One region of the Paenibacillus sp. 01T442 genome, then DNA from elsewhere that is predicted to be linked to it. Evidence: riboswitches for the same ligand, from Rfam matches in the RefSeq annotation. Region 1 holds a riboswitch; each other region holds the start of a gene.
The links. Region 1 has a riboswitch for ZMP and ZTP ahead of AC1DLM_RS30495 (GNAT family N-acetyltransferase). Riboswitches for the same ligand answer to the same signal wherever they lie in the genome.
Positions count from the first base shown of each region.

Region 1 (4,225 bases):
ATCAATCAAATAATACTGCTCGGAAGTTGGACTTCCGTTCGTAGCTGATTTAAACCAACTTTCGTAGTCCACCGCGATGTGGATGATTGCTCGAATGGTGCCATCTGCATCCCTTGTAGGAGTAGAAATAGCTACGAGCTGCGGGCTTTTGTTAACATCAAATAGCACTTCATTGCTTTCCAACTGCCATTGATAYGGTGCAGAAGCTGATAAAGCACTTGTAAACCAAGGTTTTGCCCGAATCACTTCATAATCTAAGCGCTGCGCTGGCGGGAATGAAGTATACACGTTACCGAGTAAATCAACAATCGTATAGAAAACGGGTGGACTAGAGATGAAAAGACTATTCGTCACCGAACGAAAACGTTCTTCAATTTTACGCTGATTCACGATTTGATCGACCGCTTCTGGCTGCTTTAACACGGAAATGACGGATGAATCTTGCTCAAACATCGTAATCGTCTTAAACGTTGTGGCGAGCAGACTTTCAAGTGACTCATTCATTTTGTTCATTTGTACGAGGCTTTGTTCACTCGTTTTTTGTTGTAGATTGAGCTTCACTTTTTGGAAATTATAAATATCCAAGACGGAGAATGGCAGAAGAATAAGTACGATGAAAGCCAGAAATAGGCGATTTTTTAATGTTAAAGATGAAAACCAGTTTAGTAACGTCACGTGAATATCCCTCGCTTCGCTGTTCAGTATCAAATATTTTCTTAGTCTACCATACAGGGATCTGGAAAGAGAACAACCCAGAGGACGCCGCAAGATACACTCACTCTTGGCTCCTACAGTTCCCTAAATTGGCAATGGTTACGCCTGCGACAACTAGCCCTACCATTCTAAGAACTTTCCCTCAACCATTCAAGGAACAAAATCCGCTATTTCATAGAACGATTTACTGATTTATCAGATCAAAGATCGATTTTCTCACGTGCAGAAAGCAAAAGCTGCCCTCAAAGTAGATAATTCTACTTGTAGGACAGCTTTATTAGATATGCGATTACACTACTTATTCAATTTCACGTTCATATAAATTAGCGCTCCAACCGCGGCCATCATATCTACCACGATGAATGAAATCAAGGCTGCGATAATAGTCATTCAGTGTTGGATTATCTGCCATACAGTCTAAACGCAGCCAGCCTTTGCCTTTGTTCTTTATATAATCTGCTGACCAAGCTAGAAACCTGCTGCCGAAACCCTCTCCTTTATATTTTCGGGACACGACTAAACGGTGTACGTAACCAGCATCATCATGGAACAAGTCTCCCCAAATCTCTTCGAAATGCCATTGGATGGAAAAACAACCAATCAACTCACCGTTCTGACACGCGACAAATACTTCTTGATCATTTATAAAAGTTGTTAAATAGGCATTGTTAAAAGAATCCTCTCTCCACTGTGTGAATCCCTTCGACAATTGAATCCACTGAGCTGCTTCAACAAACAACTTCTGAATTGCATCTAAATCTTCTATTTGTGCTTTCCTTATCATAAATAAATCCTTTTGCTGCAGCGCTGCGGTAAACTCGTCTTTGCGCCAATGGTACTCAATCTTTGAAGCAGTAGCGAGGGCTCTCTCTTCACCAAATAGTCTAGCAACGACATAAAGAGCAGCATCGAATCCCGCGGTAACCCCAGCGGACATTACAATTTTCCCGTTATCAATGTACCTTACATCTTCGACAATCGTAGCACTAGGTGGTGCAATTTCGCGCAATAATTCAAATGCATTTCGATTGGTCGTCACTCGTAATCCATCCAGCAAGTTTGCTTTCGCCAACAAGAGCGCACCTGTGCAAACAGATAAGACGATTTCCGCGCTAGCAGCAGTATGGCTAATCCATGATGTAATCATTGCGTTGTTCATTTCAGTTCGCGATCCTAAACCACCTGGGACAATCAAAATGTCAGGCAATGGGCAATTGTCTAAGCTGTATTTGGGAAGAATCGTGAGACCACTGACTGTTGTCACAGGTTTTTGCTCTTCGCCCACCGTGTAGACMTTGAAATCCTTGCCCCAATTACTCGATACCCCAAACACATCGAACGGACCGGCAATATCCAATAGATCTACCTTTTCATAAATGAGGACTGCCACATTTCTAGCTCGTTCCATTCCATTCTCCTCCTTGAAATAAAAAAAGTATTTGATCGATTGATCAAATACTTTGCCCAGGCGAACGGCTGTTATGGAATATGTGCTCCCCCGTAGTGATCTACGTTTCGCCAGTTACACATACCAAATATTCCCTTAATTATATTCGGTCATAACTGTGAAAATCAAGAAAAATTTCTTCGACCATGCCATATTTGGTTAGATTAATTGTGTAATTAAATAAACGGAAGTCACCCACATGATTATCGCTGATACTTTATTGAGATACGTCATAAATGTGTTCGATTTATCTAATTTCCCAACCTGTCTCCCCACGACAGCAAGAGCAAAAAACCAAATCCATGACACAAGTATACAAGCAATTGCAAATACCAGTTTTTCTTTTCCAACATAGTGGATAGAACTTGTCCCAATGACGCCGATCGTATCCAGAATGGCATGAGGATTTAGGAGTGAAACCGATGCAGCAAACGCGATCTGCTTCTTAGGTGATAAAGCTTTTTCATCGGATGACGTGTTGGCAGGTTTACTTTTCCAAGTCACAATCCCCATATAGATCAGGAAAAGTATGCCTAGTACGAAAAGCACGAACTTGATAGCAGGTATCGTGACAATAACGACGGATATACCTAAAATAGCCAAAGTAATCAGTGCAGTATCGCAAAGTGCTGCTGTGAGAACGACCGGTAATGCCCTAACTAAACGTGGTTGTGTCACACCTTGATTAAAAACAAATACATTTTGAACACCTAACGGTAAAATCAGACCTGCTGATAAAAGAATTCCTTGGAAGATGGCAGTAAGCATGATGTATTTTCTCCTATCTACAAATCATCGTAAACATATATTCAAAGGGAACGTAGATGCGCTATTCGCATCGCGTCAAATGCTCACAAAGCACCTCATCAATCGCACGTCGGGATATAGCGGCTAATCCTGGGTTCTTATCTATGTAGTAAGCGTAAGCAATTAACCCGAATGAAAGCGCCCAGCCGCGTCCTCGCGACCATGTTGCTTCATCGACTGTTAGCAAAGAGCGGAATTCCTCTCTGCTTTCAGTCGTGAGAAATGTCCATGCAACCATGAGGTCGCAGGCAGGATCGCCTACACCCAATGTACCGAAATCGATCACGGCACTTAATCGTCCCTGTTCTATAAGAAGATTTCCCGGATGTAAATCTCCATGGATCCAAACGCCCTGTCCCTGCCATACGGGAGCTTGAAGTGTCAAGTCCCATACAGCCTCTGCCACGGCAGGGTCGATGATTGTGTTCAAGCTTGCGATTGCATCTCGAACTGCCGCATCACGCATCGCCAGAGGCTCACCCMTGCCAGAATTGTGAGAACCTGAGGCTGGCCCACCAGTAGGATCGATTGACTGCATAGCATTAACGAAATGCGCAAGAACTGTTGCTGCTTGGTTATAGCTGTCTACTTGTCCAACTGTCGCATTCTCGCCATCGAGCCAACTATACACAGACCAGTACCATGGGTAGTCTTCGGTGGGAACGCMTTTTGCTAAAGGTACTGGAATGGATATCGGGATCATCGGGGCTAGCTTCGGCAGCCAACGCTGCTCTTTTTCCACTTGTCCAATGGCCCAATCTGCTCGAGGTAATCGAACAGCCATATCATCACCAAGCCGATAGATCGCATTGTCTGTTCCTGCTGAATCCACAGGTCGGAGAGGCAGCTCTGCCCATTGTGGAAATTGTGAAGAGATCAGTTGTTGCACGAGTGTTAAGTCAATAGCAATCTCTTTCGATTGGCTCATTCGAACACGTCCTTTGGAGTAATTCAAGATCATCACATTAACCACAATAGCGACAGCGACAGCTCCAGCAACCCAAGCCCCAGCAACAGCCTAGGCACTCTGCTTAATGTAAATAGATGGAAAATATGCAGCTAATATTATGCTATTTTTCACCTTATTTGAAATAACTGTAAAAAGTACAGCTATTTTCATACATAACCACCGAAATCAACTGAATCGAGAGAATTAGAAGTACTTTTTCCATCTAAATTCTAAATTTCGCCCTAAACTGACAAAATAGCTGGAGTTTTTCCAGTTAATCAATAATTTCTCTCTGTCCACCTCGACTA
Region 1 is NZ_JBFTPF010000083.1:16,414-20,638, forward strand. Features, by position in the region: gene AC1DLM_RS30490 (cache domain-containing sensor histidine kinase) at 1-675, opposite strand, end outside; gene AC1DLM_RS30495 (GNAT family N-acetyltransferase) at 1,013-2,122, opposite strand; ZMP/ZTP riboswitch at 2,170-2,250, opposite strand; gene AC1DLM_RS30500 (LysE/ArgO family amino acid transporter) at 2,321-2,929, opposite strand; gene AC1DLM_RS30505 (aminoglycoside phosphotransferase family protein) at 2,991-3,896, opposite strand.

Region 2 (4,225 bases), on a different contig from region 1:
AATTGCTCATAAATAGGCTGAACAATTTCAGAAGGGAAGTTATTTAAAAAATGTTCCAACTCCTGATCAATGGATTCTTTGGACTGAGCAAAAGACGTACAAGAATTAATTGCAGGAAGCTTAAGCAGCTGACCAAGTATACGTCCACACCCGAACATGGAATCATGGATGATATAATCAAATTTCTCATCTTTGATCTGTTCGAGCACGCTAGGTATAACAATGTCTGCAGTAAGTAATAATCCGTTAACTCTCTCCAACAAGTAGTTTCTTCCACCTGAGATGAAAGCTTTTATAAACTTTTGGTCGTCAAATGTTCGTACGGTAGCCCCCGTCTTTTCAATTCGCTCTCTAAATGCTTCTATGCAAAAGTACACGACCTCATCGCCACGGGAAATCAGCTCCTGCACGACTCCGATCGTGGGATTGATATGTCCCTCTGATCCACCATTTATAAATAAAATGCGCGCCATTTCTACCTCTCCTTATGCTAGATGAACAACTCGCTCCTCATAACCATTACTGCTTGGCCTGAAAGTAGAACTCTGTTTTCATGTAAACTAATTTTTAGTATACCGCCTCTTGCGGATGCCTGATACGCATACATATCCGTTTTATTTAATTTTTTGCCCCAATATGGCGCAAGACCACAATGTGAAGAACCGGTTACGGGATCCTCATCTACACCGACTGCTGGGAAAAAACATCTCGAAACAAAGTCATAATCTTTCGACCGACTTGTCACATTGATCCCTCTTGTTTGAATCGTCCGCAACAAAGAGTAATTAGGACTTAGACGCTTAATGATGTCTTCAGATTCAACTTCAATGAAGTAATCGAATCTATTCCGTCCAACATATAGAGGATCAATTTGAAGTGCATCCACCAATTCGGAAGGATATCCACATGTGCTCACTGGTTCTGACGGAAAATTAAGTTGAATCCAAGCATCTTGCTTTATTGCAGTTAATAGCCCACTTCTGGTAAAGAAACTTGCTTGTTGGTTCAGTGGTAAAATGCCCGTTGCCCACAACATATGCGCGCTAGCCAATGTAGCGTGTCCGCACAAATCCACCTCAGAATTAGGTGTAAACCATCTAAGCGAATACCCGTCTTGCTGAGGAAACAAAAAAGCTGTTTCTGACAAATTCATTTCTGAAGCAATTCGTTGCATCAACTCTTCATCAAGAGGTTCAGAAGTTAAACAAACTGCAGCCGGATTTCCCTTGAATACTTGATCCGTGAAAGCATCCACAACATAGATTGTCAAAGCCAAAATAATCCCACCTTTCTTCTTTTTCGTCTTTTGAAAATCTGCTCCGAATTCAAGATGTCCTCTGCTCAGCAAAGCCCATCCGACACATCGAATACTGAAAACTCGATTGCTGTATTTTATCCGATAGATCCCATAAATTTGCTAGGAGCCGTACTTCAATATTTCTTTTAAAAAGCTCACCGAATAGATCCTTTATTTCAAATCGACGTATGGGAACTTGTGATTTCTCACTCACATAGTAACCCGCTCCAAGATCTCGCTCATAGAAATCTGATGAATCAAATTCATAGACATATAACGTTGTGTTCTTCATGATTTCAAACCATTTATGCTCAATCGCTACGACGTGACTCATTGCATGTGAAGACAAATAGTTCTTTTTATCTTCCTCCGTAGTTGCCTCATTGGCATAAAAAGTAACTCTCGGACAGTTCCGAGGCGTTAGGAAATTGGGGAAACATTTCTCATTAATCGCCCATACTAGGCCTTTGGTTGGGTCCAGATCTTTTCTTGAAGGCAGTCTAGGATTGAAAATAGAAATATCTTTTTCTTCACTGACGTGAAACAATTTCATCTAACTCCCCCTTTTTCAACCTCAACTACACTAACTTTTCTGCTGCATCGACGGTGTGTTTCAACAAGGTGGCTATCGTGACAGGTCCTACTCCTGCAKGAACAGGGGTAATTGCGGATGCTCTTTCCTTACAAGCCTCATAATCAACATCCCCAATGTTGCCTTCGTTATACCCCGCATCCAACACGACGGCCCCTTGTTTAATCCAATCCCCTTGCACAAATTTCGGTTTCCCAACTGCCGCTACCACAATATCAGCTAACTGTACCATCTCTACTAAATTCGTCGTCTTTGAATGGCATATCGTTACTGTTGCATTCCGATTGAGTAACATCAGGGAAACAGGTTTTCCGAGAATGGGGCTTCGCCCTATAACAACAGCGTGCTTGCCTTCCATTGAAATGCGATAATAATCCATAATAGCAAGAATCGCCGCAGGTGTACAAGATGGAAAATCGGCAAAGCCGAAAGCATTTTGAGCAAACCMGAGCGTCGTGACACCATCTACATCTTTCCCGATACCAATCGCTTCAAAGGCAGCCCTTTCGTCAATATGATGAGGTACTGGGTGTTGCAATAAAATCCCATGGACACTTGGGTCAACATTCAGTTTCTGAATTTCAGCAATCAAATCTGCTGTCGAAGTATGCTCGGGAAGTTCAATACGAATCGACCTGATACCAAGTCGTTTACATGCATTTCCTTTCATTTTCACATAAGTAGCTGACGATGGATCACCACCGACCAGAATCGTAGCCAAGCAAGGAATGATCCCCTTCCCAGCTAATTGATTAATTCTACTTTTCAGCGCCTCTTTCATGTCTGTTGCCACTCGATTACCATCCAAGATTACGGTTTCCGCGCTCATCTTATCATTCCTCTCAAGTTAGGTTCAAACATAAAGAGGTAAGGGGATTTCCCCTTACCTCTTGCCCAGGCGTACGGCCGTTATCGGTATGCTCCCTCATGGTTCCCCATGCTCCGCCAGTCACACATCGTTTATTAGTTCCTCTATCATAGCAATGTATGCCAATATTTTCAATTGCTTTGCACGAACATCATGACAAAGTTGCAGGTGACATAAAGAACGAATACCACATATTCGTCATGAAGACATCAAGAACTACGAAGTAAAACATTTCAAGTCCAACATTTCGTTCGGCCAAACCTTTTCTCCATAAGCTGGTTAACCAATAAGAAATTGCTGCAAACAGAACAAGTAAAATCAAGCTAACCCATACCGATTGCAAGAAATCCGGCATCACCTGCAGCGCAATCGGTTTCCGGTAATCGCCAATAAATAACGCTTTGACAATGAGATACATCGCCATAGATATGCCAAAGTGCCGCTTCGAATGCTCGTCATAATGATATTGCCAAAATACACTGATCACGATTAAATAAAGGCCAGGCAATAGAATCCATTTTAAGCTAATTAGTGCCGTTAGTACGCCAATCCCCCAAAATAGTGGTAAATTCCCAGCAGCTTGTTGGAAGTCCTCTGCATGAATCCTGTTCATTCGCTCCGCATAAGGAAGCTGATCAGTGGCATAGTAGACCCGATATGTCTCAGCGTTTACAGCATCGAGCCATATGGCTAGTGAACTCCCCTTGTTCGAAGCAATCATCGGATATACGGCAAAACCGCCGAATTGGCTGATCCGTGTAGCATTCAACATTTTACCAGCCTGAAAGCTAATCTTGTACACCTCTTGACTCGTTTGACGCCTATTTTTCTCATACACGGACGAAACGACAAGCGTTTTTTCACCAGTAGATGGCTGCGTAAATGTAGGATGCAAAATGGTATCGGAATCGTTTCCCTTAGTGACAGGAAGATTAAGGACTTCATCATATATCTTATCCGGTTGATTCGCTGGGAAAGTGAGCATATGTAAGGTGCTTTTACCTGATTTGCGTGAGCTCGTTGTATACGCGGCAATAAATTGAGAACCATCCAAACCTAACGCCATATCATCTAAGCTGCTCGTTGCATAATCCACGTCCTTCAGTTTCATCTGCACAAGCGGCTTCCAGGATGACTCTGCTAGTTTCACGTAGTGAAAGGATTCGCTGCCCTCTTTATTGACGGCGTAAACAAGAGATAGGCTGCCCCCAGAGGTATCCCATACACCGTGAATTTGTTTCACATTCGCTATATCAAGTTTCGTCCATGTAAGCTTGGCATTCGGATGAAATTCACTGACATACAGCGTTGAATCATTGTATGCGAGCATAACGCTATTCCCTTTGGGGCCAACCACTGTTTGCACACTTTCGATCTCGTTCTCCAAGAGTGTGTTCTTCGAACTCCATGAACCACTCTTCCATTCACTCGCATACAGTTTATTGCCGTCCCCGATCCAAATCACATG
Region 2 is NZ_JBFTPF010000084.1:1,868-6,092, forward strand. Features, by position in the region: gene AC1DLM_RS30520 (macrolide family glycosyltransferase) at 1-473, opposite strand, end outside; gene AC1DLM_RS30525 (PhzF family phenazine biosynthesis protein) at 491-1,276, opposite strand; gene AC1DLM_RS30530 (DUF6886 family protein) at 1,326-1,850, opposite strand; gene AC1DLM_RS30535 (bifunctional 5,10-methylenetetrahydrofolate dehydrogenase/5,10-methenyltetrahydrofolate cyclohydrolase) at 1,876-2,718, opposite strand; ZMP/ZTP riboswitch at 2,775-2,852, opposite strand; gene AC1DLM_RS30540 (hypothetical protein) at 2,909-4,225, opposite strand, start outside.
Region 2: linked by a shared signal. The riboswitch ahead of AC1DLM_RS30535 (bifunctional 5,10-methylenetetrahydrofolate dehydrogenase/5,10-methenyltetrahydrofolate cyclohydrolase) and the one ahead of AC1DLM_RS30495 (GNAT family N-acetyltransferase) in region 1 are both predicted to bind ZMP and ZTP.

Region 3 (4,225 bases), on a different contig from region 1:
TGCGGGGGAGGCCCGAGATGGTTGGATGTGCCAGATGAAGGCGGGGAGCTAATTCGGGGGCTTGGAGATGAAGGTGAAATATGTGTAAAGTGGCTAGGGAGAGATAGTTTTGGGATTGCAGCGGTCATATGGAGGGGGAGGTGAAGGTAACCAAATTAGGTGGAAGTCGAGGATAATGGAAAGCGTTAAGGAAAGCTAGTTTGCGGAAAAGGGAGCTAGATCTCTGAGTGGAAGCTGGAGGTAGCCTGGTTGGGTAGAAACAAAAAAAGACCAGCTCCAAAGAGCTGGCCCTACAAAATTAGCTATTAGTAAGTCAAACCTTGGTAAAGCGGGAATTGCGCCGTTAGATCGGACACCATGCCACGAGCTTTCTCAAGCGTAGCTTCGTCTTTCGGGTTTTTCAACGTAAGAGCGATAACTTTCGCGATGGTTTTCATTGCTTCTTCGTCCATGCCGCGGGAAGTTACAGCCGGAGTACCCAAACGGATACCGCTTGTTACGAACGGGCTAGTTGGGTCGAAAGGAATCGCGTTTTTGTTCGCTGTAATACCGATTTCATCCAAAACGTGCTCTGCGTCTTTACCTGAGATGTTCAGGTTACGCAAGTCAACCAACATCAAGTGGTTGTCCGTACCGCCGGAAACAAGGTTGATGCCTTCAGCTGTAAGAGCAGTTGCCAAAGCTTGTGCGTTGTTGATTACATTTTGACCGTATACTTTGAAGTCCGGTTGAAGAGCTTCACCAAAAGATACAGCTTTCGCTGCGATCGTGTGCATCAAAGGACCACCTTGGGAACCAGGGAATACCGCTTTATCAATTGCTGCAGCCCAAGCTTTCTTCGTAAGAATCATACCGCCGCGAGGACCACGAAGCGTTTTGTGTGTTGTTGTTGTAACAAAATGTGCGTGCGGCACTGGGTTCGGGTGCAAACCAGCTGCAACTAGACCTGCAATGTGCGCCATATCAACGAAGAACAATGCACCTACATCGTTTGCAATGGAAGCCAAAGCTTCGAAATCAATCGTACGCGGGTACGCACTTGCACCAGCAACTAACATGCGAGGCTTATGTTTGAAAGCTGCTTTACGAACATCATCGTAGTCGATGCGGAAATCTTTTTCGCTTACGCCGTAAGCTACGAAGTTGTAAAGGATACCGGAAGCATTAACCGGGCTACCGTGTGTTAAGTGACCACCATGCGCAAGGTTCATACCAAGAACCGTGTCACCAGGGTTTAGGGCAGCCAAGTAAACAGCCATGTTCGCTTGTGCGCCGGAATGTGGTTGAACGTTCGCGTGCTCAGCACCGAAAAGCTCTTTCGCGCGATCACGAGCGATGTCTTCCACGATGTCTACGTACTCACAGCCACCATAGTATCTTTTGCCTGGGTAACCTTCTGCGTATTTGTTCGTAAGTACAGTACCCATAGCTTCAAGAACCGCTTGGCTCACGATGTTTTCGGAAGCAATTAGCTCAATTTTGTCGCGTTGACGGCCAAGCTCAAGGTTCATTGCTTCTACGATTTTCGGATCTTGCTTGCTCAAAAAGTTTGTCATATGGAATTCCTCCTAAAGATGATAGTTAACATGTAATTAGCAATCTGCATCAGGTGCAGCTTGTTGATAAAGTTGATCCGCCTGATCCGCGGAATACACAGCTCTAGTACCACCGATGAGCTTCGGCCGCGCGAATGCCATCGTGACATAAGCCTGGCCAATATGGCGAACCGGCGGCCTCACGGGAACAGCGACTCGGCGCAGATGCATCCCAATCAGCGTTGAGCCGATATCGATGCCTGCATGCGCCTGAATCGTCTCGACAACGACCGGCTTCGCGAAGTGTCTGTACGCGTAGGAAGCCATCGAACCCCCGGCCTTCGGCACGGGAATTACAGATACAGGTTCAAGCTGCGGCACCAGCGCCAGCAACTCTTCTTCCACAATCAGCGCACGATTCAAATGCTCGCAGCATTGAAACGCCGCATGCAGCCCAAACTCGCCGCAAATGCGCGCAACCGTCTYGAAAATCGGCTTCGCTGCATCCAACGTGCCCGATGTCCCAATCCGATGTCCGAGGATTTCACTCGTGCTCGTACCGATCACCAAGATATGACCGGGACGTAAGCTACCGACAGTTACCAGCTCACGCAGATTCGCTTCCAAAGCTTCTGCGATAGGTTCATACATAGAATCTGTCATTGTGGCTCCCTCATTTCTAGGGATGTACCGTGAAACGATCTTCGATGCTCTGCACTTTATTGATGCGGTTCTTGTGGCGGACACCTTCCGAGAACTCGGTTTCCAACCAGATTTTGACGATTTCTTCAGCTACCCCAGGTCCAACAACTCGCTCACCCATCGCTAGCACGTTCGTATCATTATGTTCACGTGTCGCTTTCGCGGAGAAGAGGTCATGCACAAGTGCACAGCGAATTCCCGGAACTTTATTGGCAGCAATGGACATCCCAATGCCAGTTCCACAAAGCAGAATACCTTTATCTGCTTCTCCCGATACAACTTTTTCGCAAACTTGAAGTGCATAATCCGGATAATCGACGGAGTCGCCGCAGCTGCATCCGAAATCGATCACTTGATGACCTAATGATTCAATAAAAGGAATGATAACATCTTTCAAACGATAGCCTGCATGATCTGCACCTAAAGCAATTTTCATGAATAAAACGCTCCTTTTTGACTGTTCGAATTCGACCATCCTATTATATCCCAAAGCTCACCAAAAACGAAAAAAAGAGCGCACACGCTAAAAAACGCGCGTTGCTCTTTTGCCCAGGCGACCGGCCGTATAGCTCAATGCTCCATTGTGGTTACTCCCACTCGTCGCCAGTTACATTGAGTCTTGCTTGTTACTTGTATTTTATCGCATTCCCAGCGATGTGTAAAGCTCTATTGACCTATCCCACTAAGGACCTTGATGGAAAAAACAAACGTCTGTGTTAGCCTTGGAAGACTAACGTATTTTTTTCACCAATTTATCTAGACTCCGACTAATTTCCTCGGCTGTATACCGATAATCGGCTAGTGACCCGCCATAGGGGTCCGAAATATCATAGTCTGGAATCGTGTTTTCCAACGCATACAAGCGGCTTCTTTCTTCCACAGTTACCGTCTGAGATAGCGCTTGTTTGAGCTGAAACTCTGCCGCAAGCTGCTCTCGCTCTTCAATCGCCTTGAGAATGCGAGCATCGTCCTCTACATATTCTTTGAGCGTATATGTCTTCTCGACCGCATGAGGAAAGCGCCCAATCACGGTACGTTTATGCCCTGTCGTCATCGTCAAGACCAGGTCAGCCCAATCGAGATCCGCAGCACTAATCGCTAGCGAACTAATCGACTCCTTGAAACCCGCTTCATGAAGAAGTGACTGGCTGTTTCGCGAAATCGGACCACCCGTCATCGCAGATACACCTGCCGAACGAACCTCCGCCGCAAGCCCCTCTTGATGCACCCTCATACGCAGCAAACCTTCAGCTAACGGACTGCGGCACGTATTTCCTGTACAGACAAATAGAATTCGCAACATGAAATCCTCCCTGGAATAAACGGCTATATCACCGTTCGTACTTACCCGTATTGTATCATAGTAAAAACTTGATCCCAAACCCTAATAGAATAAGTCCACCGAATGCCTCACCATATTCCCCAACCCAACCGCTAACTCGTCTGCCTAGCAGTAAGCCCGCTATCGAGAGCAAGCCGCCAAATAGACCGAAGATCAGTACTGTAAGCACAATGTCCGTGGCAAACATCCCAAGAGAAACGCCCACTGAGAAGGAATCTATACTAACACTGAGGGCAAAAATAATAAGCCCCCATAACGTTCGATGATCAAAGGCCGAAGCCTCTTCCCCGCGTATCGAGCTATATACCATATGTGCGCCAAGCAAAATAAGTAAACATCCCCCTGCCGCCGTAGCGACATTCCCCAGAAGGAGGGAGACATACTGCCCCATAAACATCCCCATCAATGGCATTAGCACGTGAAAAAGGCCGATGACAATGCTAATTTTCAAAATATCAATCAAACGAATGCCCTTCATCCCTATGCCAATTCCCAATGAAAAAGCATCTAGACCCAAAGCAATCGCCATTATTCCAATTGTCATGAGTTCCCCAACTTGTACCCCAGATGCGAGCATAGCACGATCCCCCTTGTCCACGATTCTTTCTCAAGATATGCGGACAAACTGGGAATCATGCTAATCACA
Region 3 is NZ_JBFTPF010000008.1:150,370-154,594, forward strand. Features, by position in the region: gene AC1DLM_RS10100 (serine hydroxymethyltransferase) at 306-1,556, opposite strand; gene AC1DLM_RS10105 (TIGR01440 family protein) at 1,593-2,198, opposite strand; gene rpiB (ribose 5-phosphate isomerase B) at 2,215-2,673, opposite strand; ZMP/ZTP riboswitch at 2,778-2,858, opposite strand; gene AC1DLM_RS10115 (low molecular weight protein arginine phosphatase) at 2,968-3,540, opposite strand; gene AC1DLM_RS10120 (manganese efflux pump MntP) at 3,596-4,156, opposite strand.
Region 3: linked by a shared signal. The riboswitch ahead of rpiB (ribose 5-phosphate isomerase B) and the one ahead of AC1DLM_RS30495 (GNAT family N-acetyltransferase) in region 1 are both predicted to bind ZMP and ZTP.